3 linked regions of the Rhodopseudomonas boonkerdii genome follow. The protein of the gene in region 3 interacts with the protein of the main gene of each other region in a pairwise test. Links are inferred from orthologs where the notes say so. Each region holds a gene or a part of one and is shown on either strand. Other genes may lie near its edges. The genes, in order: E0H22_RS01215, E0H22_RS12740 and E0H22_RS13950.

Region 1 (11,146 bases), 2.8 Mb from region 3 along the record:
GAGCAGTTGTTCGGCGCCCATCTCGCCCAGGATAGTGCGGCTGTCGATCTTCGACGTGACCTGGAAGGAAATGCGCGTCGGGAAGTTCGCCTTGATGGTGCCGGTGATGACGTCCACCGACGGGCGCTGCGTGGCGAGCACCACATGCAGGCCGGCGGCGCGCGCCATCTGCGCCAGGCGTTGCACCAGGCCTTCGATGTCCTTGCCGGCGACCATCATCAGGTCGGCCATTTCGTCGACGATGATGACGATATAGGGCAGCGGCGAGAGATCGAGCTTCTCTTCCTCGTAGATTGCCTTGCCGGTTTCCTTGTCGAAGCCGGTGTGGACCGTGCGGGTGAGTTCCTCGCCCTTCTTCTGCGCTTCGATCAGGCGTGCATTGTAGCCGTCGATGTTGCGCACGCCGAGCTTGGCCATGCGCTTGTAGCGCTCTTCCATTTCGCGCACCGCCCATTTGAGCGCGACGACGGCCTTCTTCGGATCGGTCACGACAGGCGTGAGAAGATGCGGGATGCCGTCATAAACGGAGAGTTCGAGCATCTTCGGATCGACCATGATCAGGCGGCACTGGTCCGGCCGCAGCCGATAGACCAGGCTGAGGATCATGGTGTTGATCGCCACCGACTTGCCCGAGCCGGTGGTGCCCGCGATCAGCATATGCGGCGTGCGGGCGAGATCGATGATGATGCTTTCGCCGCCGATATTCTTGCCGAGGCAGAGCGGCAGCTTGATGCCTTCGTTGCTGTCCTGCACCTGCAGCAGTTCGCGCAGATAGACGTTTTCGCGGTGCTGGTTCGGCAGTTCGATGCCGATGGCATTGCGGCCGGGGACGACGGCGACACGCGCGGACAGGGCGCTCATGGAACGCGCGATGTCATCGGCGAGGCCGATCACGCGCGATGACTTGATGCCCGGTGCGGGTTCGAGTTCGTACAGCGTGACGACGGGCCCCGGATTGGCCTTGACGATCTCGCCGCGCACGCCGAAGTCCTGCAATACGCCTTCGAGCGCGCGCGAATTGGCTTCGAGTTCGGCCTTGCTGAGCGGCTTGCGATCGGCCGCCTTCGGTGCGGTGAGCATGCCGACGGAGGGTAGCTCGAACTTGCCGTTGTTCTTGCGGGCAGGCTCCTTCGCGGACGATTTCTTGCGCGCCTTCGGGGCGGGCTCTTCCTCGACCTCTTCTTCTTCCTCCTCGTACTCTTCCTCTTCTTCCTCGTGTGCGTCGTCATGCGGAGCGATCGAAGGGCTCGGGCGGCGGCCGCCGAGATTCGGCTCCTGACGCTGGAACGCGGTGGCGCGGGGCTCGCCGCCGGAGGTGACGAATTTGCCGTACAGGAACGACAGGATGCGGCCGATGCGCGCCTTGGTGCTCATCAGGCCGTGCACGAGCCAGCCGAGTGAAACCGAAAAGGATCGGCGGTCGTTCTCCTCGTCGACTTCTTCGAACGGCTCTTCGTCGATGTCGTCGATCTCGGGGAATTCTTCCTTCGGCTTGGCGCCATATCCGCAGGCGATGACGAACGTCGCCGTCATCAGCGAACAGAAAATCAGGCCGAGCACGAAGCGGTAGATGAAGCCGACGGGGCCGAACACGACGGCTGGCGTACGGAACAGCGCATCGCCAACCACGCCGCCGACGCCGGTCGGCAGCGGCCACGATCCGCCATGCTGCCAGCAGCTGGCGAAGCCCGAGGCGAACACGGTGCAGAGCAGCCAGCAGGTGAGGCGCAGCGCTTCGCGGTCGAAGTGCCGATGCGTCATCATCCGCCAGCCCCAGACGGCGACGGTGAGGATCATCATGATCGCGCCAAGGCCGAGGATCTGCATCAGGAGGTCCGCGCCGATCGCGCCGGGATAGCCGGCGACATTCCGGATCGCGCGCGAGGTCGCATGCGACAGACTCGGGTCCTGGACAGACCATGTCATCATGGCTGCCGCGGCCACGCCGGCGACGCCGACTAGGCCGAAGCCGGCGAGTTCGCGCAGCCGCCGTCCCAGCGCCTCGCGCAGCGAGGCGGGCAGGTGCCCGACTAGGGGAATGACACGTTCGATCGTGGTGCTCATGCTTGCTGCGCGCCCCTGCGATCAGCCGAGAATTTTGACCAGCCGGTGCAACGCCTCGGCGGTGGTATCGCTGTCCTGAACCATGGCGATCCGGATGTAACCCGCGCCGGGATTGCTGCCGTCGGGCTGCGTCCGGGCGAGGTAACTGCCGGGGACGACGCGAACACCGCCGTCTCTGTAAAGCCGCACTGTCGCCTCTTCGTCGCCACCGCATTTCGAGACATCGAGCCACAAACAGAAGCCACCAGCGGGCCGTTTGTAGCCGTAGCGCGAGCCCAGAATCTGGTCCGCGAGATCGAACTTCAGTCCGTAAAGCCGGCGGTTGTCCTCGACGTGGCTCTCGTCGCTGTAGGCGGCGATTGCCACCTGCTGCAGCGGCACCGGCACCTGCGGCGCGGCGACGTTGCGTAGCTCATGGAAAGCGCTGAGGAATTTCCTGTCGCCGGCAACGAAGCCGACGCGCATGCCGGGCAGGTTGGAACGCTTCGACAGCGACTGGAAGGCCACCACGTTCTGGAAGTCCGGGCCGGCGCAGGCGAGCATGCTGCCGGGCGCTTCGCGGGTATAGATCTCGGAATAGCATTCATCGCTGAGGACGATGAAGCCGTGCTTCAGGCTGAGCGCGTGCAGCTGCCTGAAATATTCCGGTGTCGCGACAGCACCTTGCGGGTTCGCTGGCGAGGCGATGTAGATCGCCACGGTTCGCCGCAAGATCGCCTCATCCATCTTCGTGAGGTCAGGAAGAAATCCGTTTTCGACCGTGGTCGGCAGGAAAACCGGCTCGCACCCTGCGGCCCGCGCGCCGGCGCCATAGGCCGGATAGAACGGATTCGGTAGTAAAATCGCGGGCTTACCCTCGCGCGGCCCGACATAACGGGCCGCCGCAATGCCGGCGAAAAACAGTCCCTCGCGGCTGCCATTCAGCACCAGCACTTCGGTTTCCGGATCGACCGCGCGCGGCAGGTTGAATCGCTTCGTGATCCATTTTGCCGCGGCCTCGCGGAACGGCGCGATTCCCTTGGCGATCGGATAAAGCCCGAAATCGTTGATATGCTTGGCTAAAACAGGCCCGACAAAATCCGGCACCGGATGCTGCGGCTCGCCCAGCGACAGGGTGATCAGCGGCAATCCCGGCTGATAGGGCGCCAGCAGCTCGGTCAGCCGCGCAAATGGCGAGCGTTCGCCATCGGGGCCCGCGGAGGTCCGGGAAACACCATGCAGCTGCGCGGGAATCGTGGAAGCCATCGGAAAAACGCCCGTACTTTCAACGCTGCCGACCGCCCCATGAGATCGGCAGAAATGGGATCAGACCACCATAGATACGGCGAGGTTAAGGCCCGATTAACCATGGATTTTCAGTACGTTTTCGTAGCGTCTTTCGAAAGCTAGAGCCCCACAAATGTGAAGGGCCCCAACTTGCGCTGGGGCCCTTCGACGGCTCGGGCATTGCCGGGTATTGCCCCAGCCGATCTCGATATTTCGGCGCTTACATGTTGTAGGCGCGTTCGGTGTGCTCGGTGACGTCGAGGCCTTCGCGCTCGACTTCGACGGTGACGCGCAGGCCGACGATCACATCCACCACCTTGTAGAGGATCGCCGAACCGACGCCGGAGAACACCAGCGTCAGCAGCACGCCCTTACACTGCGCCAGCACCTGGGTGACCATGTCGTAGTCGGCGACCTTGCCAGCCACGTAGTCCATCACGCCGGTGCCGCCGAGGGCCGGGTTGACCAGGATGCCGGTGCCGATTGCGCCGATGATGCCGCCGATGCAGTGCACGCCGAACACATCGAGCGAGTCGTCATAGCCGAGCGAGTTCTTGATGGTGGTGCAGAAGAACAGGCACACGATGCCGGCGATGATGCCGAGCACCAGGGCGCCCATCGGGCCCGAGAAGCCGGCGGCCGGGGTGACGGCGACGAGACCGGCAACGGCGCCCGAAGCTGCGCCGAGCAGTGACGGGTGACCCTTGGTCATCCACTCCGCGAACATCCAGGCCATGGCCGCCGCGGCGGTGGCGAGGAAGGTGTTCACCATGGCGAGGCCGGCGCCGCCCGACGCTTCGAGATTCGAACCGACATTGAAGCCGAACCAGCCGACCCACAGCAGCGAGGCGCCGATCATGGTCATGGTCAGCGAGTGCGGAGCCATCAGCTCCTTGCCGTAGCCGGTGCGCTTGCCGATGATCAGGCAGCCCACGAGACCTGCGATACCGGCATTGATGTGCACCACGGTGCCGCCGGCGAAGTCGAGTGCGCCCCACAGGAAGATCTGGCCGCCATCGGCCATCACTTCGTCAAGCTTGGCCTGAGCAGCAGCCTTGGCATCGGGAGCGGCGGCGGCAACGGCCTTGGCAGCCGCAACGACCGCATCCGGACCGGCCCAGTACCAGACCATGTGCGCCATCGGGAAGTAGATGAGCGTGACCCAGAGCGGCACGAACAGCGCGACGGCTGCGAATTTGGTGCGTTCTGCGAAGGCGCCGACGATCAGCGATGGCGTGATCGCTGCGAAGGTCATCTGGAAGCAGAAATAGACCATTTCCTGCACGGCGACGTCGGCAGTGAAGGTGCCGGCCATGGAGTCCGGCGTGATGCCGGCCATGAAGGCCTTCGAGAAGCCGCCGATATAGGGCGAGCCGCCGGTGAAGGTGATGCTGTAGCCGTACACGGCCCAGATCACCATGACGATGCAGACGGTGTAGAGGATCTGCATCAGCACCGAGAGCATGTTCTTGGAACGGACGAGACCGCCATAGAACAGCGCGAGGCCGGGAATGGTCATCAGCAGCACGAGGACCGTCGAGGTCATCAGCCAGGCGTTATCGCCCTTATTGATCGCCGGGTCGGCGTGAGCCGCAGTTGCGGCAAACAGGCCGACGGCGAGTGCCGCCAATCCCGCGCCAGATGGACGCTTGAACGTCATGTGTTTGACTCCTGAGTAAAGAAAAAAGAGGTGAGCGTTGAGAGGAAGTTTGTCTGAATTGCTTGGCCGGGATGCAGGCGCTTAGAGCGCCGCGGCATCGGCCTCGCCGGTGCGGATACGAACGGCATGTTCGAGGCTGATGACGAAGATCTTGCCGTCGCCGATCTGACCGGTCTTGGCGGCTGCCGAGATGGCGTCGATCGTCTTGTCCACTTGATCGGAGGCGACTGCGACTTCGATCTTGATCTTCGGCAGGAAGCTCACCGCATATTCAGCGCCGCGATAGATTTCCGTGTGGCCTTTCTGACGGCCGTAACCTTTGACTTCCGTCACCGTCAAACCGTGAACGCCGATGGCGGTCAGGGCATCGCGGACTTCTTCAAGCTTGAACGGCTTGATGATCGCCATAACAATTTTCATGGGTCCTATCCCCGCTTAGGCCCGACTGAATGGCCGGGCGATCTCGACTGAGGTTTCACCACGCGGAGAAATTCACAACGCGGCCACAGCCAAGGCCAGTAGAATCAAATGCCGTGCCAACCGGGCCGAGACCGCTAACGTTTTATGAATCCCCCGCTTTTCGCGACATGGGCAGACCGACTCAAGGTGCGCTATTCGGCCGCGCTTAAAGTCTAATCAATGCTGCCTAAAACGAAAGCATGACAGAGTATCGACAAAATCATGCTCAGGCACGAGGCAAGAGAGCGGTATTCCGCCACGCAGATTTCGGGCAGATAGCCTGGAAATGTCTAATTTGGAGGCCCATTCAGCCCATGCGGGCAGGGCTGCAAGCGTTCAACCAGTTGAGCTCTTCGGCGCGTTCTTCCGATCGGAAGGGCGCTCGTGCGGTCAGAGCGCGTCGCTATCGGTCTCGCCGGTGCGGATGCGAAGGGCGCGGTCGATAGGGGTCACGAAGATCTTGCCGTCGCCGATCTGGCCGGTGCGGGCGCTGGAAGAGATCACCTCGACGGTGTTGTCGGCGAGGCTGGAATCGACCGCTATCTCGATGCGCAGCTTGGGCAGGAAATTCACGATGTATTCTGCACCGCGATACATCTCGGTATGGCCCTTCTGTCGGCCATAGCCTTTCACCTCGGTCACCGTCATGCCGTGCACGCCGATGGCGGTCAGCGCCTGACGTACCTCGTCGAGCTTGAAGGGTTTGATGATCGCGACCACGAGCTTCATGACGGGCATCCTGTTTGGCCAGTGCAAAATATGCTTACGCAATCATGCGACGCATTGCCATAGGGCATCGCAGGATGTGTCACAGAGGCGCGAGAGCCCCAGAGCTGTATCGTTGAGGCGTGGTGAAGCCCGCGAGAATATCGCTGCGCTCAACCTATCCAGCGGCTGCGGGTCCGCTGTTTCTTCACAACAAGCACACGCCGCCCACATAGGCCCGACGCTGCCGCACGATGCTGACGCGTTCAAACAGCTCGGCCTTGGTGAAAGGATCGGCGGCGATGAAGGCTTCGGCCTCGGCGCGATCCTCGGTGTCCAGTACATAGATGCCGCCGCCGAGATCGCTGCCGTCGTCGTGCAGCTTGGCGCCGCAGGCAAGCAGCTTCTTCGCGTGCTCGGCCAGGAAAGCCAAATGGGCCGGGCGATGCTCGGCGCGGAGGGCCTGGCTGCCGGGCTTGTCCCAGGTTTCGATCACATAAGGCATAGGTACTTCTCCGCGAAGATTATCGATCATCTGCGTGTGATTGGCTTGTGTCCCGGACGCTGCGCGCTGTATCGCGTCCGGGACGTGAGATCGTCTGTCTCAGCTCTTCGGTTTTTCGCGGCGCTCCCGCACCGAGCCTTCCTGCGCGACGGATGCGACCAGCGTGCCGTCGGGCTTGAAGATCATGCCGCGGGCAAGGCCGCGGCCGTTCTGGGCGCTTGGCGAATCCTGGCTGTAGAGCAGCCATTCGTCGGCGCGGAACGGACGGTGAAACCACATCGCATGGTCGAGACTCGCCGCCATGGCCTGACCGTCAAACAGCGTGCGGCCATAGCGAGACATGATGGAATCGAGCAACGAAAAATCCGACGCATAAGCGAGCGCGCACATATGCAAAGCCGGATCGTCCGGCAGCTTGGCGGCGGTGCGAATCCAGAAATTGATGCGGCCGTCCGGAATCTTCTCGCCGGCATAGCGCTTGAATTCCACCGGGCGCAGCTCGATCGGGCGATCGCTCTCGTAATAGCGGCGGATGTAATCCGGCATCTTTTCGATGATCGGGTCCTTTGCCAGCTCTTCCGCAGACAATTTGTCGGGCGGCGGCACGTCCGGCATCGGATCGAAATGATGGAAGCTGTCTTCTTCCTCGGCGTGGAACGAAACCATCATGGAGAAGATGGCGTGGCCGTGCTGGATCGCGGTGACGCGGCGGGTCGAATAGCTCTTGCCGTCACGCAGGCGCTCGACCTCGTAGATGATCGGGATCTGCGGATCGCCGGGCAGGATGAAATAGCAATGCAGCGAATGCGGCATACGGCCTTCGACAGTGCGCACCGAGGCCACCAGCGCCTGGCCGATCACCTGGCCGCCGAACACGCGCTGCCAGCGCGTCTTCGGGCTGCGGCCGCGGAACATGTTCACTTCGAGGGTCTCGAGATCGAGAATGTCGATCAGGTCGATCAGGCTCCTGGACATGGCGGCGTCTTTCGTGCGGCGGCTGCGTGACGGTCGATTTACCAAGGCCGGACGATCCAGATCATGGTCTCCATGTTCCGGCTTTCCTGCCTTGTTTCGCATTCCTGTTTCGCCCAGCTATAAGCGCGTGGCAACAGCGGGAACGGGTATCATGGCGGCACCAAAAGGCATTGTCATCGGCGGCGGGGCCTTCGCGGGTCTGGCGCTGGCGCTAGCGCTGCGCCAAGGGCTGGGACCGGATGTGCCGGTGGTGGTCGCCGATCCCGCGCTGGCGACGCGGCCGAGCCGCGATCCGCGCGCCTCGGCCATTGTTGCGGCCTGCCGGCGGATGTTCGGCGCGATCGGGGTGTGGGACGCGGTGGCCGCGGAGTCACAGCCGATCCTCGATATGGTGGTGACGGATTCGAAGGTCGATGACGCCACACGGCCGACCTTCCTGACCTTTGCCGGCGAGGTCGAGCCCGGCGAACCGTTCGCCCATATGGTGGAAAATCGCCGGCTGATCGATGAGCTGGTGCTGCACACCGAGGCGGCGGGCATCGATCTGCGTGCGACAGCCGTCGCGAGCTTCGATACGCGGCCGGACGGCGTCAGCGTCACGCTGGGCGACGGCAGCGTGATCGGGGCCGCCTTGCTGGTGGCGGCCGATGGTGCGCGATCGAAACTGCGCGAGCGCGCAGGGATTGCGACTCATGGCTGGGATTATGACCAGTCCGGCATCGTCGTGACCGTGGGCCACGAGCGTGATCACGAAGGCCGCGCGGAAGAACACTTTTTGCCTGCGGGTCCGTTCGCGATCCTGCCGCTGAGGGGCAATCGTTCGTCGTTGGTATGGACGGAGAAGCGCAGGGATGCGGAGCGCATCGTCGCGCTGCCGGATGACGAATTTCATACGGAGCTGGAGCGCCGTTTCGGCCTGCATCTCGGCGAGGTGAAGGCGCTCGATAAACCGCGCGCTTTCCCGCTCGGCTATTTCGTCGCGCGCTCCTTCATCGGCGAACGCCTTGCGCTGATCGGCGACGCCGCCCATGTGATCCACCCCATCGCAGGACAGGGGCTCAATATGGGTCTGAAGGATGTCGCCGCGCTGGCGGAAACGATCGTCGATGCCGCCCGGCTCGGGATGGATTTCGGTCAGGCCGATGTGCTGGAGCGCTATCAGCGCTGGCGTCGCTTCGACACCATGAGCATGGGGCTCGCAACCAATGTGCTGAATTTCATGTTCTCGAACGACCTGCCCTTCGTGCGCAGCATTCGCGATATCGGTCTCGGCATCGTCGATCGCCTGCCGCCGCTGAAGGGGGCCTTCATCAAGCAGGCGGCGGGTTTGTCGGGAGAAGTGCCAAGGCTGCTGAAGGGCGAGGCGATTTAGCTCTCCACCTTTCATCCTGAGTGTCTGACTGGAAATGCAGTCAATAGTTTGGCGCTGCTGGTCGCCCAGACGGAGCCAACAGACTCTGTCCCTCATGGTGAGGAGGCGCGCAGCGCCGTCTCGAACCATGAGCTCGCCTGGCTCGGAGTGTGCGGCCATCCTTCGAGACGCCGCTACGCGGCTCCTCAGGATGAGGGGCGGAGAAGCGTGATACTGAGTTGAACGCGGCTTTGTCCCGAGCAAAAGCAGTCGAAAAGCGCCCCAGACCGCTTTATGAGTCAGACTCTGAGGAGAATGCTGCAGGCATGCGTCTCGAAGGATGGCCCCGAACTCGAGGCAAGCCAACCCATGGTTCGAGACGGCGCTTCGCGCCTCCTCACCATGAGGGATGGAGTTTCAATCGATCTTCCGCGCCTCTTCCGGCAGCATGATCGGAATGCCGTCGCGGATCGGATAGGCCAGCTTGGCCTGGCGCGAAATCAGCTCCTGACGGTCAACGTCGAATTCGAGCTGTCCCTTGGTTACCGGGCACACCAGAATTTCCAGCAGTTTGGGGTCGGTACCGTCCTGGCGTTCAGTCGGGGCGTTCATCGGAAACTCCGGATCATTGCAGCGGCGGATCGCCGGTGGTGCGTTTCTTGGCGAGATCCATCTCGGTGATGGCGATCAGGATCTCGGCGCGGGTCTTCAGGTCCGGCGCTTCGAGCATCGCCTGTTTCTCCGGCGGGCCGTAAGGCGACATCATCGCCAGCGCATTCACCAGCGCCTCGTTCGGCGCCTTGTGGATGCCTTCCCAGTCGACCTTGAGATTGTTCACTTTCAGGAAATCGTTCAGCGTCGCCAGCAGCGTGTCGCGGTCGACATTTTCCTCGCCCTTGCGGGCCGTGAAATCGTCGACATAGGGGAAGTAGTCCACCTTGCACTGGCGATACGGTGTCAAGACTGACAATTCCTCGATCACTTCGAAGCGCGACACGCCGGTGAGTTCGAGGATATAGCGGCCGTCGCCGGATTCCGCGAGCTGGGTGATGCGGCCGACGCAGCCGACGCGGAACAGCGCGGGCTTGGCCTCTTCGGGCGGGTGGGCGGCAGCCGGCTGGATCATGCCGATCAGCCGGTGGCCGTCGCGGAAGGCGTCGTCCACCATGGCGAGATAGCGTTGCTCGAAAATATTGAGCGGCATCTGGCCGCGGGGCAGCAATAGCGCGCCGGGCAGCGGGAAGACCGGGATCACTTCCGGCAGTTCGGCCGGGCCGCGATAGTCGGCATTGATGGGCATGTCCGGCCTCGCTTCGCCGATAGAGGCGGTTACGCGAACAGGATAGTCGACAACCGCCGGCGGCCGTCAACCGTTGCCTCGTCCGTCGGGCCCCAGGCCTCGAAGAATTGCAGCAGCTGTTTGCGGGCGCCGTCGTCGTTCCACTTCCGGTCGCGCTTGACGATTTCGAGCAGATGACTGGTCGCCGGCTCGCGCTGGCCGGCGCCGTTCAGCGCCACTGCCAGATCGAAACGGGCCTGATGATCGAGCGGGTCGGCGGCAACCCTGGCTTCCAGCTCGGTGACCGGGCCGAGGGCGCTGGCCTGTTCAACCAAATCGATCTTGGCCTGCACGGCCTTCACCGCCGCATCTTCGCGCTTCGCAGCAGGAACCAGCTCCAATGTCTGCTTGGCCTGCTCGATGGCATCGGTGGCGACATAACAATCCGCCAGTCCGGCGATGGCGGCAATATTGCCGGCGTCGCCGGCGATGATTTCGCCATAGATCGTAGCCGCGGTGGCCGGATCGCCTTCGGCGAGCAGCCCGGCGGCCTCCTCCAGCAGTTCGGCGGTGGTCGGCTCGGCGCCGGGACGACCGGCGGTGAGTTTGTCGATGAAGGCGTTGACCTGGCTCTCGGGCACGGCGCCCATGAAGCCATCGGCCGGGCGGCCATCGACAAAGGCGATCACGGCCGGAATCGACTGGATACCCATCTGACCGGGGATCTCTGGATTCTCGTCGATATTCATCTTCACCAGTTTGACCCGCCCCTTGGCGGCGGTAACGGCCTTCTCGATGATCGGCGTCAGCTGCCGGCATGGGCCGCACCAGGGCGCCCAGAAGTCGATCAGTACCGGCTGACGCTTCGATTCCTCGATCACA
Region 2 (4,217 bases), 290 kb from region 3 along the record:
GCCATCGACGGCCAGCCTGCGGAACCGTTCCCGGCGCGCAACAACCAGGTCGTGCTGGCGCCCGGCACCCGCATCGATGTCTTCCTCGACACCGTCAAAGCCGCCGGAACCGTCACGGCGATCCTACTCCACGACGGCAAGGACATCCGCCGCATCGGCCAGCTGGTGACGCTGAAGGATCCGCCGCTGCGCGCCGCGCCGCTCGCAGCCGCTCCCGCGCTGCCGGCCAACGACCTGCCGGCCCAGATCGACCTCAAGAGCGCGACGCGCGCCGACCTTGCCATCGGCACATCCGATACCGGTTGGCTCAGGCCGCTCGACCTCGGCCCATCCACGGCACCGGCCTTCAAGGCCAGGTCCGGACGCCCGGTGGTTCTCACTCTGGCTAACAAGGCGGCTGGTCCCGTCATCCTGCAGATGCACGGCCACCACTTCCGGCTGCTCGACAGGCTCGACGATGGCTGGAAACCGTTCTGGCTCGACACGCTGGCCCTCGACCCCGGCCAGACCCAGCGCATCGCCTTCACCGCCCGCAATCCCGGCCGCTGGTTGATCGAATCCTTCGTCGCCGAATGGGCGGCTCCGCGCCTTGTACGCTGGTACGAGGTCGGCTGAGCTCAGTAGGGAATCCCAAGCCGGTCATAAAGCCGCCGGAACACCGCCGGCATCACCTCCGGCAGATCTTCCGCGATCAGCCCCGGCCCGGCCTCGCTGCCGGCCTCGCCATGCATCCAGACGCCGATGCAGGCCGCCTCGAAGGCCGGCACGCCCTGCGCCAGAAACGCGCCGATCAGCCCCGCCAGGACGTCCCCGGAACCGGCCGTCGCCAACCATGGCGGTGCATTGGAGGCGATGGCGGCACGGCCATCGGGGGACGAGACCACCGTATCCGCCCCTTTCAGGACGACCACCGCACCTGATCGATTGGCCGCGAGCGTTACACGTTCAAGCTTCGATTGAATCTCAGGTTCTTCATTCAAGGAGCTGAATATTCTCGAGAATTCGCCTTCATGCGGCGTCAGAACGACCTCAGATTCAGGCTCAGCCTTGATCATGTCGAACAGCCGATCCGGCGCATCGGCAAAACTGGTCAGCGCATCCGCGTCGAGCACCAGCCGTCGTTTGGCCGCCAGACCTGCCGCAACGAGGCCACGCGTCTTCGCGCCAATCCCCGCGCCCGGTCCGATAATGCAGGCATTCACCTTCCCCCTGATCAGGGGAGCGAACTCCTCCGCCGTATCGACCGGCCGCACCATGACCGCGGTCAGCGCCGCCGCATTGACGGCCAGCGCATCGCGTGGCGACGCCACCGTAACGAGCCCTGCTCCGCCCCGCAGCGCCGCCCGCGCGGAGAGCCGCGCTGCGCCCGTCGCGGCGATGTCGCCGGAGACGACCACCGCGTGCCCCTTGGTGAACTTGTGTCCGTCGACGCGCGGCAACGGAAACGCGCTCTCCCAGAGGTCCGGGTTGTTTTCGGCCGCCTTCGGCCCGATCCGGTCGAGAACACCGTCGTCGATGCCGATGTCGATCACCCGCAGCTTGCCGCAATAGCTGCGACCGGGCAGCAGCAGGTGACCGGGCTTCGGACGGAAAAAGGTCACGGTCTCGGTCGCCAGAACGGCGGCACCCATGACAGCGCCGGAATTGCCGTTGATCCCGCTCGGCAGATCGACCGCCAGCACGGGGACACCCGACGCATTGATCGCATCGATCATGATCTTGGGATCGCCCTTCACCGGACGATCGAGCCCGGCGCCGAACAGCGCATCGATAATCAGCGCGGGTGATCCGATCAGCGAGGGATCGCAGGGCAGCACCTCGCCTTTCCACCCTTTCGCCGCGAGCGCAGCGTCGCCCTTCAACGTCGCGCGATCGCAGAGCAGGACCACCGACACGTCCCGTCCCTGCGCCGCCAGCTCCGCCGCCGCGACAAACCCGTCGCCGCCATTGTTGCCGCGACCGGCAACCACCAGGATCGCCCCTTCCTCGGCGAGATCGTTCGCCGCGTCGGCGACAGCGCGACCGGCTGCCCGCATCAATTCAAAACCTGGCGTACCGTCGGCGATCGTCAGCGCGTCGGCCCGGGCCATTTCCTCGGTAGTCAGGAGCTCCATATCGCCATCCGTATCGCCTGTTATGAAGGCAAGCGCGACATTGACCTGCGCGGCCAACCCAGATTGCACTTCATTTGATCAATGTGCCTACTTGATAGACAGGTGAGGTGCGGTATTCTTGTGCCAAGCACGGTCCAACCTGCAGTAAAAACCTGAAAATGCTTCAAAAATAGCCGCATGGCGATTTTGGCACGGACCCTGCTTTGAGGGAAGCCGACTTCGGACCTGGACACTCCACCAGCAGATGATGGAGAGACTTGGTCGTCCACTCTCATCGGCGAGAAATCGTCGACGCTCAGCGGGCGGGAGCGTAACTCCGCCCGAATGTGAGTATCGAATTGCCTGCGCGTTCGCCCCGCGGCTCCTATGCGGGAACGACGCAACTTCAAGTCCAGAAACTTTCGGCCTGTTTGGAAGTGCCGGGGAGACGTTCAGTGAAAAAGATCGAAGCCATCATCAAACCCTTCAAGCTCGACGAGGTGAAGGAGGCGCTTCAGGAGGTGGGACTGCAAGGCATCACCGTCACTGAGGCCAAGGGCTTCGGCCGTCAGAAAGGCCACGCCGAACTGTATCGCGGTGCCGAATACATCGTCGACTTCCTGCCCAAGGTGAAGATCGAGATCGTGATCTCCGACGACCTCGTCGAGAAGGCGATCGACGCGATCCGCCGCGCCGCACAGACGGGCCGCATCGGCGACGGTAAGATCTTCGTCTCCAATATCGAGGAAGCCGTGCGCATCCGCACCGGCGAGTCAGGCCTCGACGCGATTTAAGCGCGCATCCTTCACCTGTCCCGGACGCGCTGCAGCGTCAGGCGATGCGATCGCATCGCCGCCAACGCCGCTGCGCGTGGACCGGCACAGACGCCGTCATACCGCATCACGTCCGGGACACCTGTCGGCAATCTCAGCGCGCAAGCTCACCGGCCGGACTGGACGCTCTCCAAGGGCGATGCTATCCGATTTCTCCGACGTCTCGCGGCGTCAGCAAGAGGCTGCTTCGGCAGCCTTCTTGTTGCCGCTCCTTGTTGTTGAAGACATAAGCCTGTGACCCTCTCGTCATAGGCCGTTGTTACGTCCGGAATTCAGCCCGCAAAAAAGGTAGGGAAACCCATGACGACCGCCAAAGAAGTCCTGCAATCCATCAAGGACAACGACGTCAAATACGTCGATCTGCGTTTCACCGATCCGCGCGGCAAATGGCAGCACGTCACCTTCGACGTCTCGATGATCGACGAAGACATCTTTGCCGAAGGCACCATGTTCGACGGCTCCTCGATCGCCGGCTGGAAGGCGATCAACGAGTCCGACATGACCCTGATGCTCGATCCCGCCACCGCGGTGATCGATCCGTTCTTCGCCGAGACCACCATGGTCATCACCTGCGACGTGCTCGATCCCGGCACCGGCGAGCCCTATAACCGCGACCCGCGCGGCATCGCCAAGAAGGCGGAAGCCCAGGTCAAGGCCATGGGCGTGGGTGACACCGTGTTCGTCGGTCCGGAAGCCGAATTCTTCGTGTTCGACGACGTGCGCTTCTCGGCGCAGCCCTACAACACCGGCTTCAAGCTCGACTCGTCGGAACTGCCGACGAACTCGGACACCGAATATGAGAGCGGCAATCTCGGCCACCGCGTCCGCAACAAGGGCGGCTACTTCCCCGTCCCGCCGCAGGACTCGCTGCAGGACATGCGCTCGGAAATGCTCGGCGCCATGGCGCGCATGGGCGTCAAGGTCGAGAAGCATCACCACGAAGTGGCGTCGGCCCAGCACGAACTCGGCATGAAGTTCGACACGCTGACCCACATGGCCGACCAGATGCAGGTCTACAAATACTGCATCCATCAGGTCGCGCATATCTACGGCAAGACCGCCACCTTCATGCCAAAGCCAATCTTCGGCGACAACGGCTCGGGCATGCATGTGCACCAGTCGATCTGGAAGGACGGCAAGCCGACTTTCGCCGGCAACAAATATGCCGACCTGTCGGAAACCTGCCTCCACTATATCGGCGGCATCATCAAGCACGCCAAGGCGATCAACGCCTTCACCAACCCGTCGACCAACTCCTACAAGCGTCTGGTCCCGGGCTACGAGGCGCCGG
Region 3 (11,268 bases):
CGCGGCTCCTCAGGATGAGGGTGGAGTTGGACTATTCTGCTTTCGGTTTCGGCTTAACTGGCTTTTTCACCGGCCTTGTCGCCGCCTTGCGTCGTGGCGAGCGCGCCACGCGCGTACGCACGCTGCTCGCGAGCTCACGTTTCTTCGCTGGCTGCTGCGGCCCGCGGGCCAACTCCATCAGCATGCGCAGCGCTTCCAGCACCGAGCGTTGCCGGACGGCGCTACGACCGATCGCGCCGAACCGGCATTCCTTGTTGACGATCCGTCCGTCGCGCGCAGCCACCGCGAAATGCACGAGACCCACAGGCTTGCCTGGCGTCGCACCGCCGGGACCGGCGATGCCGGTGATCGACACAGCGAGGTCGACATCGGCTTCTTCCAGCGCGCCGACCGCCATCTGGATCGCGGTCTCCTTGCTGACCGCGCCAAAGCTTTCCAGCGTCGTCGCCTTGACGCCAAGCATCTTGCGCTTGGCATCGTTGGAATAGGTGACGAAGCCGCGGTCGATCACATCGGACGAGCCGGGGATTTCCGTTAGTGCGCCAGCGACGAGACCGCCGGTACAGGATTCTGCTGTCGCGATGGTGAGCTTGCGGCTGCGGCAAAGATCGAGCAGCGCGCGGGAGAGGGCTCGTGCGTCGCTGCCGGCCATGTCAATCCACCCAGGGCAAGCGGATCGTAGCAGCAGCGGTCGCTGCGATGCCTTCCTCGCGGCCGGTGAATCCGAGCTTCTCGCTGGTCGTCGCCTTCACGGCCACGCGCGACACCGGCGCGCCGGAGATTTCGCTGATGCGCGTGCGCATCGCGTCGCGCAGCGGACCGATCTTCGGCCGCTCGCAGATCAGCGTCACTTCGAGATTGGCGATCTTGCCGCCACGCGCGGTGACGCGGCCGACAGCGTATTCCAGAAACTTGTCGGACGCTGCCCCCTTCCATTGCGGATCGCTCGGCGGGAAGTGCGAGCCGATATCCCCGTCAGCCAGCGCGCCGAGGATCGCATCCACCAGCGCATGCAGGCCGACATCGCCGTCGGAGTGAGCAAGGAAGCCGCGCGTATGCGGCACGCGGACGCCGCAGATCATCAGGTGATCGCCATCGCCGAACGCGTGCACGTCATAGCCCGTGCCCATGCGTATATCACCGAGCGAGGCGGCAAGGCGGGCTTCTTCGCGGGAAAAATCTTCGGGAGTCGTAAGCTTCATATTTGCAGGATCGCCTTCAAAGGTCGCCACGGTCAATCCCGCCCATTCGGCGAGCGCGGCATCGTCGGTGAAATCGTCACGTCCCTCAGCTGCGGCACGACGATGCGCCGCGAGGATGACATCGAAACGAAAGGCTTGTGGCGTCTGTGCGATGCGCAGCTTCGCACGTTCCGGCGTCGCTTCCACATGGCCGTCGCCGTTTACGACCTTGATCGTATCGACCACCGGCGCTGTGGGTACCGCAGCCCCAGTGATCTGGGCGGCGGCAATCGCGCGTTCGATAACACCGGCGGTGACGAACGGTCGGGCCGCGTCATGAATCAGCACAATGTCCGGCGCCAGGTCGGCCAGCGCTTCGAGGCCAGCATGGACGGATGCCTGGCGAGTCGCGCCGCCATTGGCGGGAGGCCGATACTCAAGACCTGAGACCGCCTCGTTGAACAGGGCGACATCGTCGGGGTTGGTAATCGGTTGTACCGCGAACACCTGTGAATGCCCGCAAAACGGCTCCATGGCGCGGGCAATCACCGGACGACCGCCGATGGTGCGATACTGCTTCGGACCGCCACCTCCGGCGCGCAATCCGCGGCCGGCGGCGACGATGATGGCAGCGGTTTTCGGTGATTTTGTCATCAGACTCAGGTGATTAAGGGGTAAGCGTTTGTCGCACAGCCCTTAGCACCGGCCATGCCGAAAAACAGTAGGTTTGGGTGGGCATGACGCATAAACGTGCATTGCTGCGCTGCACTTGCAAAGTTGTTGGCTTTGGCTAATGTGTAGGCATGACGATTGACTGCACAACAAATGTGCGCATACTGCGCTCGGTCGCCGCAACGCTGCGGGGACGAGCATCATGAGCAGGCCTGTGAAGCCGGACGCATCATACAGCAAGCGATTGAAGATTGGTGAGGTGGAAATCGCCAACCGGGTCGTTCTTGCGCCGATGTCAGGCGTTACGGATGCCCCGTTTCGCCGCCTGACCGCCGAGCTTGGCGCCGGCCTCGTGGTTTCTGAAATGACCGCCAGTGACGATCTGGTCAATGGCCGCCCGATGTCGGTACTCCGCTGCGAGGCCACCGGGATCGGCCCGCATGTGGTCCAGCTCGCCGGATGCGAGGCGCATTGGATGGCTGAAGGGGCCCGCATTGCCGAGGGCGGCGGGGCCGATGTCATCGACATCAATATGGGCTGCCCGGCGCGGCATGTGACCGGTGGTCAGTCCGGTTCGGCGCTGATGCGCGATCTCGATCATGCACTGAAGCTGATCGAAGCCACCATCTCAGCGGTCAAAGTCCCCGTGACGCTGAAGATGCGCCTCGGCTGGGACGATCGCTCGATGAATGCTCCTGAACTCGCGCGCCGTGCGGAGGAGGCGGGTGTACAGCTCATCACCGTGCACGGCCGCACGCGCTGCCAGTTCTACAAGGGGGACGCCAATTGGGACGCCGTGCGTCCGGTGAAGGACGCGGTGAGCGTTCCGGTCGTCGTCAATGGCGACATCACCTCCTACGACAAGGCCGTCTGCGCATTGGAGGCCTCCGGTGCCGATGCGGTGATGGTGGGCCGCGGCGCCTATGGGCAGCCCTGGCTGCCCGGACAGATCGGTCGCCAGCTCCAGACCGGCGTTGCGGAAACAGCGCCGACTCTCCAGCAGCAACTCGGTTACATCTGCGCGCTCTACGATCACATCTGTCGTCACTACGGTTTGCGCATAGGCCTTCGCCATGCGCGGAAACATCTCGGCTGGGCGCTCGATGCAGCCGCCGCCACCTCAGGTGCCTCGGTTGAAAAGCTGAAGCTTTGGCGTCGGGCTATCCTTACCTCTGAAGATCCGATCGGTGTTCAGCGTGCCTTGAACGAGGCTTTCGACGATTTCGCATGGAGTGCCGCCGCATGAGCGCCGCAGAGTATCGCCGCCCGGCTCCGGCCGACAGTGAGGCCATTCTCAATGCACTGCCGCACCCGATCATCGTGATCGCGCCGGACGGCAAGATCGTCGATGCCAACATGGCGGCGGAATCTTTTTTCGACATTTCCGCCCAGTTCCTGCGCCGGCAATCTCTGAAAGAGCTGGTGCCGTTCGGCAGCCCCCTGCTGGCGCTGATCGATCAGGTTCGAACAGCCAATTCGCCGGTGAACGAATACAAGGTCGATCTTGGTACGCCGCGCATCGGTGGCGATCGCCAGGTCGATCTGCATGTGGCTCCGCTCACCGAGCGGCCCGGTCATATCGTTGTCATGCTGCAGGAACGGACCATCGCCGACAAGATGGATCGCCAGCTCACCCATCGCAGCGCCGCACGTTCGGTGATCGCACTTGCCGCCATGCTGGCGCATGAGATCAAAAATCCGCTCTCGGGCATCCGCGGCGCGGCGCAACTGCTTGAACAACAGGCTTCCACCGAAGACCGCATGCTGACGCGACTGATCACCGACGAGGCGGATCGTATCGTCACCTTGGTGGATCGCATGGAAGTGTTCGGTGACGAGCGCCCGGTGGCGCGCGGACCGGTCAACATCCACTCCGTGCTGGATCACGTGAAGCGCCTCGCGCAGTCCGGGTTCGCGCGAAATATTCGTTTCATCGAGGATTACGATCCCTCGTTGCCGCCGGTGCTCGCCAACCAGGATCAACTGATCCAGGTCTTCCTCAACCTGGTGAAGAACGCTGCCGAAGCCATTGTCGATCTCGGCTCCGACGGCGAGATCCAGTTGACCACCGCATTCCGTCCCGGCGTACGCCTCTCGGTGCCCGGCAAGAAGTCACGCGTGTCGTTGCCGCTGGAATTCTGCGTGAAGGACAACGGCCCCGGCGTTCCCGAAGATCTGCTGCCGAATCTGTTCGATCCCTTCGTCACAACCAAACCGACCGGAAGCGGCCTGGGTCTTGCATTGGTGGCGAAGATCATTGGCGATCACGGCGGGATCATCGAGTGTGAATCCCAACCACGAAAGACGACCTTCCGCGTGCTGCTGCCGATGTTCAATCCAGCAAAGACCTTAGACCCGGGCAGTGACGATGAGAGCGCATCGTCCGGCTCGCAGAATTAAGACGAGGACTAACGATGCCTGCAGGAAGTATTCTGGTTGCGGATGACGATACGGCGATCCGCACGGTCCTCAATCAGGCGCTGTCGCGCGCGGGATACGAGGTGCGCCTTACCGGCAACGCCGCCACGCTGTGGCGCTGGGTGAGTCAGGGCGAGGGCGATCTCGTCATCACCGACGTGGTGATGCCGGACGAGAACGCGTTCGATCTGCTCCCGCGTATCAAGAAGATGCGGCCCAATCTGCCCGTCATCGTCATGAGCGCGCAGAATACCTTCATGACCGCCATCCGCGCGTCGGAGCGGGGCGCCTATGAATATCTGCCGAAACCGTTCGACCTGAAGGAACTGATCGCCATCGTCGGCCGCGCGCTCGCCGAACCAAAGGAACGCGTCGCCAGCAATGACGACGATGGCGAGTTCGACTCGATCCCGCTGGTTGGCCGTTCGCCGGCAATGCAGGAAATCTACCGCGTTCTCGCCCGCCTGATGCAGACCGACCTCACGGTGATGATTTCCGGCGAGTCCGGCACCGGCAAGGAGCTTGTCGCCCGCGCGCTGCACGACTACGGCAAGCGTCGCAACGGCCCCTTCGTTGCGGTCAATATGGCGGCGATCCCGCGCGACCTCATCGAGTCCGAGCTGTTCGGTCACGAGCGCGGCGCGTTCACCGGCGCCAATGCCCGTGCTACCGGCCGGTTCGAACAGGCTGAAGGCGGCACGCTGTTTCTCGACGAAATCGGCGACATGCCGATGGAGGCGCAGACGCGTCTTCTCCGCGTGCTGCAGCAGGGCGAATACACCACGGTCGGCGGTCGGACCCCGATCAAGACCGACGTCCGCATCGTTGCCGCGTCGAACAAGGACCTGCGCATCCTGATCCAGCAGGGGCTGTTCCGCGAAGACCTGTTCTTCCGCCTCAACGTCGTGCCGCTGCGTCTGCCGCCGCTGCGCGAGCGCATCGAGGATCTGCCGGACCTGATCCGTCATTTCTTCGCGCTGGCCGAGAAGGATGGCCTGCCGCCCAAGAAGCTCGACGCCCTCGCGCTCGAACGCATGAAGCAGCATCGCTGGCCGGGCAATGTCCGCGAACTCGAGAACCTCGCTCGCCGTCTGGCCGCGCTCTATCCGCAGGACGTCATCACCGGTCCGGTCATCGATGGCGAGCTTGCGCCGCCCGCTGTGGTCTCGGGTGGTAACGCGCCGACCACCGTGGATAACCTGGGTGGAGCCGTGGAGGTCTATCTGTCCTCGCACTTCTCCAGCTTCCCGAACGGCGTGCCGCCACCGGGTCTCTATCACCGCATCCTGCGCGAGATCGAAGTGCCGCTGCTCACTGCCGCGCTGGCGGCCACCCGCGGCAACCAGATCCGCGCCGCCGATCTGCTCGGCCTCAACCGCAACACGCTGCGAAAGAAGATTCGGGATCTCGATATCCAAGTCTATCGGACGGGGGGGTAGCAAAGCTCTCCGGCCCTCATCTTGAGGAGCCGCGCAGCGGCATCTCGAGGATGGCTGCGGGCTCAGGAGCTCGGCCATCTTCATGGCTGGAGACAGCGCTCCGCGCCTCTTCACCATGGGGCGGAGGTTGGTGGCACCAAAATCTGCCGGCGAGACACCCGATCAAACCCATTCTCGACTTTTCACTGCTGAAACGGTGAATTTATCCGACTTGCGCAATCCGCGGCTGTTCTACGCCGCGGATTTGTCGTAATTGGGCAACATTGTTGTATGATTGCATCACTGCGCGGCAGGTACCACCCGAGCCCGTGCAATCGCGGCTTGCTCAGCAAAATCCCGGAATGACGAACGCAGAGACGTCGGCTCCAGTCTTCGAACCATCGGTATTCGAGTCGCGCAGACCTCTGCGCCGGCTGTTCGTGCCCGTGGCCGTGGGAATGGCGCTGCTGTCGGCCTGCCTTACCTTCCTCGTCCTCAACGGCCTGACGCCGATCGCTCCGACCCACCTGGTGGTCGTCTCCTTCCTGCTGATCAACGCCGCCACCGTCTTGCTGCTGGTGCTGATCATCGCTCGGGAAATCTGGAAAGTCGTGCAGGCGCGGCGCCGGGGCAGGGCGGCTGCCCGCCTGCATGTCCAGATCGTCAGCCTGTTCTCGGTCATTGCCGTCCTCCCGGCTGTGCTGGTCTCGATCGTCGCCAATGTCACCCTGGACCGCGGCCTCGACCGGCTGTTCTCCGGCCCGACCAAGGCCGTCATTGGTAATTCCATGACGGTGGCGCGCGCCTATGTGAACGAGCACGCGCAACTCATCGGCGGTGACATTCTCGGCATGGCCGATGATCTCGCCCGCATCCAGCCGCTGTTCTATCAGGACCGCGGTACCTTCCGCTCGCTGATGCTGGCCAATGCCAAGGCGCGCAACCTTCCTGGCGCGATGCTGATTGACAAGGATCGCAACGTCATCGAGCCCGATCTGCCCGGGGTGAGGCCGGAATTCGAGCCGCCGCCCGCAGACTTTCTGGTCAATGTCGGCAATAGCGAGCCGGCGATTACCATCATCCCCGATGGCAATTATGTCGCTGCCGTCATCAAGCTGCGCGCGTTCGAGAACATGTATCTCTATGTCGCGCGCAAACTCGATCCGCGCGTGGTCGCACAGATGGCGCAGACCCAGGCCAGCGTAGCCGACTATACCGAGCTGGAATCCCGTCGCCTCGGCATCCAGATCGCCTTCGGCCTGATGTTCACCGTCATCGCATTGACGGTGCTGATGTCCGCGGTGCTGATCGGCCTCAATTTCTCGAACTGGCTGGTGGCCCCGATCCGCCGTCTGGTCAGCGCGGCCAATATGGTCTCCACGGGCGACCTCCATGTGCAGGTGCCGGTGATCCAGTCGGAAGGCGATCTCGCGCATCTCGGCGAGACGTTCAACAAGATGACCTCCGAGCTGCGCAGCCAGCGCGACGAACTCGTTTCGGCGTCCGATGTCATCGACAGCCGCCGTCGTTTCATCGAGGCGGTGCTGTCTTCCGCCAGTGCCGGCATCATCGGCGTCGATGGCTCAAATGTTATCGGCATTCTCAACCGCTCGGCGGAGAAGCTGGTCGGCCACTCGGAGTCCGAAGTCCTCGGCCATCCCCTGCACGAGATCATTCCCGAGCTCGACGAACTCATGCAGAATGCCCGAGAGAGTTCGCAGCGGCTGGTACAGGGACAGATCACCATCGATCGCGAGGGGCGCGAGCGCAATCTGTCGGTTCGCATCTCGGCCGAACAGACCAGCCAATCACGCGACAGCTACATCATTACCCTCGACGATATCACGGAACTCGTTTCTGCGCAGCGCACCTCGGCCTGGGCCGACGTCGCGCGCCGTATCGCGCATGAGATCAAGAACCCGCTGACGCCGATCCAGCTTTCGGCCGAACGCATCAAGCGCAAGTTCGGCAAGGTCATCACCGATGACAAACAGATCTTCGAGCAGTGCACCGACACCATCGTGCGTCAGGTCGAGGACATTCGTCGCATGGTGGATGAATTCTCGCGCTTTGCCCGTATGCCAAAGCCAGTGATCGAAGGCGAGGACGTTGCCGACACGGTGCGTCAGGCCGTGTTCCTGATGCGCGTCGGTCATCCGGAACTCGATATCAATGCCGAGATCAAGGAAGAGCCGCTGAAGGCACAGTTCGATCGTCGTCTGATCTCGCAAGCTCTTACCAACATCATCAAGAATGCGACCGAGGCTATCGAAGCAGTGCCTTCGGAAGAGCTCGGCAAAGGCCGCATTGATGTCACAGCGTTCAGCGAGAATGGCCAGATCGTGATCGACGTGGTCGATAATGGCATCGGTTTGCCGACCACCAATCGTTCGCGTCTGCTCGAGCCCTATGTAACGACACGCGAGAAAGGCACGGGCCTGGGCCTCGCCATTGTCGGCAAGGTGCTCGAGGACCACGGTGGCGGCATCGAACTTGGCGATGCATCCGCTATCCGGCCTGGCCAGCGCGGCGCCTGGATGCGGCTGCGTTTCGCTATCGCCGGACACAAGCCCGATATGGAGAAGGGCGACGCGAAAGCAGCGCTCGCTAAAGATTCGAAGATCGAAGCCGTCACCGGCAGTTGACCATAAGAAACGTGACCAGGATTTTTTGACCCATGGCAAATGATATTCTGATCGTCGACGACGAAGCCGACATTCGTGATCTCGTTGCAGGCATTCTGGAGGATGAGGGTTTCACGACGCGGACTGCGCGCGACAGCGACAGTGCGCTCAATGAAATCTCCAACCGGCGTCCCAATCTCGTCTTTCTCGACATCTGGCTGCAGGGCAGCAAGCTCGATGGTTTGCAACTGCTCGAGCAGGTGAAGAAGGACAATCCGGATCTGCCGGTGGTGATGATCTCTGGTCACGGCAATATCGAAACCGCCGTCGCTGCCATCAAGCGCGGCGCCTATGACTTCATCGAGAAGCCATTCAAGGCGGATCGCCTGATCCTTGTCGCGACGCGCGCGCTGGAGACTTCGCGTCTCAAACGCGAGGTCCGCGAGCTCAAGCAGATGGCGCCGATCGCCAGCAAGCTCACCGGCCGTTCCGCGGCGATGAACCAGCTCCGCCAGACCATCGACCGCGCCGCCAAGGCCAACAGCCGCATCCTTATCGTCGGTCCCTCCGGCGCCGGCAAGGAGCTCGCAGCACGCACGCTGCACGCCTCGTCGTCCCGCGCCAATGGTCCCTTCGTGGTGATCAATGCTGCGGCCATCACGCCGGAACGCATGGAGCTGGAGCTGTTCGGCACCGAACAGAGCAATGGCGAGCAGCAGCGCAAGGCCGGCGCGCTTGAGGAGGCCCATGGCGGCACGCTGTTTATCGACGAGATCGGCGATCTCCCGCGCGAGACCCAGAACAAGATTCTTCGCGTGCTTGTCGATCAAACCTTTATGCGGGCAGGGGGCACGACCAAAGTCAGCGTCGACGTCCGCATCATTTCGTCGACGGCGCGGAATCTTGAAGAGGAGATCGCTGCCGGCACCTTCCGCGAAGATCTCTATCACCGCCTGTCGGTCGTGCCGATCCGCGTCCCGCCGCTGTCCGAGCATCGCGAGGACATTCCGGAGTTGATCGAGTTCTTCATGGAGCAGATCTCGGCCAATACCGGTTTGCCCAAGCGTCAGATCGGTCAGGACGCCATGGCCGTGCTGCAGTCCCACGTCTGGCCCGGGAATGTCCGCCAGCTCCGCAACAATGTCGAGCGTGTGATGATCCTCGCCGGCGGCGGGCCGGAGGTCATCATCACGGCCGACATGCTTCCGCAGGATGTGGGCTCCATGGTGCCGTCGATGCCGACTTCGAACAACGGCGAGCACATCATGGGCCTGCCGCTGCGCGAGGCCCGCGAGGTGTTCGAACGCGATTACCTGATTGCGCAGATCAGCCGTTTCTCGGGTAACATCTCGCGCACCGCCGAATTCGTCGGCATGGAGCGCTCGGCTCTGCATCGCAAACTGAAAGCGCTCGGCGTGGGGTAAAACGCCGAGCCCATGCTGATCGTCGCCCGTGGCAGGCTCCGCCGAGGGGTTGCTCCGGCGCTTTGCGCCTTCGCTCTACCCATCCTGCGGGATGGTGTTTGTGTTATAGATCCCACGAAACAACAAACCGGAATCCGCCACCATGTCGCGCATCGCCTATGTCAACGGCCTCTACCAGCACCTCAGCGATGCCGCTGTGAACGTCGAGGACCGCGGCTACCAATTCGCCGACGGCGTCTATGAGGTTTGCGAGATCATCGGCGGCAAAATGGTCGATTTTCCCCGCCATATGGCGAGGCTGGAACGCTCGCTGGGCGAACTGCGCATCGCCATGCCGATGGCGCTGACCTCGCTCAAGGTCATCATGCAGGAGGTCGTTCGCCGTAACCGCATCAATTACGGTATCGTCTATCTGCAGGTCACCCGCGGCGTTGCCCATCGCGACCATGGCTTCCCGTCGCCCGAGGTAAAGCCGAGCGTGGTCGTCACCGCCAAGTCGCTGAACTTCGCGAAGAACCAGGCGGCTGCCGAACGCGGCGTAAAAGTCATCACCACGGCCGAGAACCGCTGGCCGCGCGTGGATATCAAGAGCGTCGGTCTGCTGCCCAACGTGCTTGCTCGCCAGGAGGCTCGCGACAAAGGGGCCTATGAGGCCTGGTATGTCGACGCGGACGGCTTCGTGACCGAAGGCGCATCCTGCAATGCCTGGATCATCACCAAGGACGGCAAGGTGGTCACCAAGAGTGCCGAGCGTGGCATCCTGTCTGGCATCACCCGTGCGGTTCTGGTCGAGGTTCTGGCCTCTCTCCAGCTCAAGCTCGAGGAGCGGAACTTTACGCCGGAGGAGGCGGCCAATGCCGCAGAAGCCTTCGTATCCTCGGCGAGTCAGATCGTCATGCCGGTGATCGCCATTGATGGAAAGAGCATTGGCGACGGTAAACCGGGACCGACTGCACTCCGTCTGCGCCAGGAATTCCATAAATTTGCGGACATTGGCTGAGGTTTGCTGCCTTTCTAGGCAGGTTTTCCGTGTGGCGGCTTGCCTTCACACGCCGTCTGCCGTCTAATTGCAGCGCTGTGCGCCCCGAGGGGGATCTTTGGGCGATGCAGCGGCCAGGCAATAACCCGGAAAAGAGGGCAGGCCCGGCGCAATAAAAGCAACAAAACAGACACAACAGACTGCGGGATTAAGAAAAATGGCGGCAGACCGCGCACAAAATCTACAGGACACCTTCCTCAACCACGTTCGCAAGACCAAGACCCCCCTGACGATCTTCCTCGTGAACGGCGTCAAATTGCAGGGTATCGTCACCTGGTTCGACAATTTCTGTCTTCTGCTCCGCCGCGACGGTCACTCGCAGCTGGTGTATAAGCATGCGATCTCGACCATCATGCCGGGCGCGCCGATCCAGTTGTTCGAAGGCGGCGAAGAGGCCTGAGCGAACGCTTAAGAGACGCTTGATTGGAATTTCGTAGCTTCGAAGGCAATGCTGCCGACCGTCCCACGGCCGGCAGCGAATCGACCGGCCGC

Evidence for each region.
Region 1: the proteins of E0H22_RS13950 (region 3) and E0H22_RS01215 interact in binary tests that used the Escherichia coli proteins (3 or more experiments, as listed by UniProt). The link is inferred for Rhodopseudomonas boonkerdii from one-to-one orthologs.
Region 2: the proteins of E0H22_RS13950 (region 3) and E0H22_RS12740 interact in binary tests that used the Escherichia coli proteins (3 or more experiments, as listed by UniProt). The link is inferred for Rhodopseudomonas boonkerdii from one-to-one orthologs.

The regions. Positions count from the first base shown.
Region 1 is NZ_CP036537.1:259,650-270,795, reverse strand. The notes cover bases 3,742-6,619. They hold E0H22_RS01215 (P-II family nitrogen regulator), read right to left. Parts: upstream 5,411-6,619; coding sequence 5,072-5,410; downstream 3,742-5,071. Other genes in these bases: E0H22_RS01205 (YciI family protein), read right to left, coding at 6,363-6,619; E0H22_RS01210 (P-II family nitrogen regulator), read right to left, coding at 5,840-6,178; E0H22_RS01220 (ammonium transporter), read right to left, coding at 3,742-4,990. Outside these bases: E0H22_RS01230 (DNA translocase FtsK), read right to left, coding at 1-2,064; E0H22_RS01225 (aminotransferase class I/II-fold pyridoxal phosphate-dependent enzyme), read right to left, coding at 2,086-3,309; more of E0H22_RS01220, read right to left, coding at 3,551-3,741; more of E0H22_RS01205, read right to left, coding at 6,620-6,659; tesB (acyl-CoA thioesterase II), read right to left, coding at 6,759-7,634; E0H22_RS01195 (ubiquinone biosynthesis hydroxylase), read left to right, coding at 7,786-9,006; E0H22_RS01190 (Trm112 family protein), read right to left, coding at 9,403-9,597; E0H22_RS01185 (LON peptidase substrate-binding domain-containing protein), read right to left, coding at 9,611-10,285; trxA (thioredoxin), read right to left, coding at 10,315-11,146. UniProt on the Escherichia coli protein: Involved in the regulation of nitrogen metabolism. Regulates the activity of its targets by protein-protein interaction in response to the nitrogen status of the cell.
Region 2 is NZ_CP036537.1:2,747,048-2,751,264, reverse strand. What follows is about bases 1,485-4,217. They hold E0H22_RS12740 (P-II family nitrogen regulator), read left to right. Parts: upstream 1,485-2,548; coding sequence 2,549-2,887; downstream 2,888-4,217. Other genes in these bases: glnA (type I glutamate--ammonia ligase), read left to right, coding at 3,227-4,217; E0H22_RS12745 (NAD(P)H-hydrate dehydratase), read right to left, coding at 1,485-2,114. Also shown: E0H22_RS12750 (multicopper oxidase family protein), read left to right, coding at 1-615; more of E0H22_RS12745, read right to left, coding at 618-1,484. UniProt on the Escherichia coli protein: P-II indirectly controls the transcription of the glutamine synthetase gene (glnA). P-II prevents NR-II-catalyzed conversion of NR-I to NR-I-phosphate, the transcriptional activator of GlnA. When P-II is uridylylated to P-II-UMP, these events are reversed.
Region 3 is NZ_CP036537.1:3,034,166-3,045,433, forward strand. Bases 2,175-5,174 are described here. They hold E0H22_RS13950 (two-component system sensor histidine kinase NtrB), read left to right. Parts: upstream 2,175-3,095; coding sequence 3,096-4,253; downstream 4,254-5,174. Other genes in these bases: dusB (tRNA dihydrouridine synthase DusB), read left to right, coding at 2,175-3,099; ntrC (nitrogen regulation protein NR(I)), read left to right, coding at 4,268-5,174. Outside these bases: E0H22_RS13935 (CinA family protein), read right to left, coding at 32-652; E0H22_RS13940 (bifunctional 2-C-methyl-D-erythritol 4-phosphate cytidylyltransferase/2-C-methyl-D-erythritol 2,4-cyclodiphosphate synthase), read right to left, coding at 654-1,835; more of dusB, read left to right, coding at 2,056-2,174; more of ntrC, read left to right, coding at 5,175-5,710; E0H22_RS13960 (sensor histidine kinase NtrY-like), read left to right, coding at 6,052-8,334; nitrogen assimilation response regulator NtrX, read left to right, coding at 8,367-9,737; E0H22_RS13970 (D-amino-acid transaminase), read left to right, coding at 9,880-10,737; RNA chaperone Hfq, read left to right, coding at 10,934-11,176; GTPase HflX, read left to right, coding at 11,200-11,268.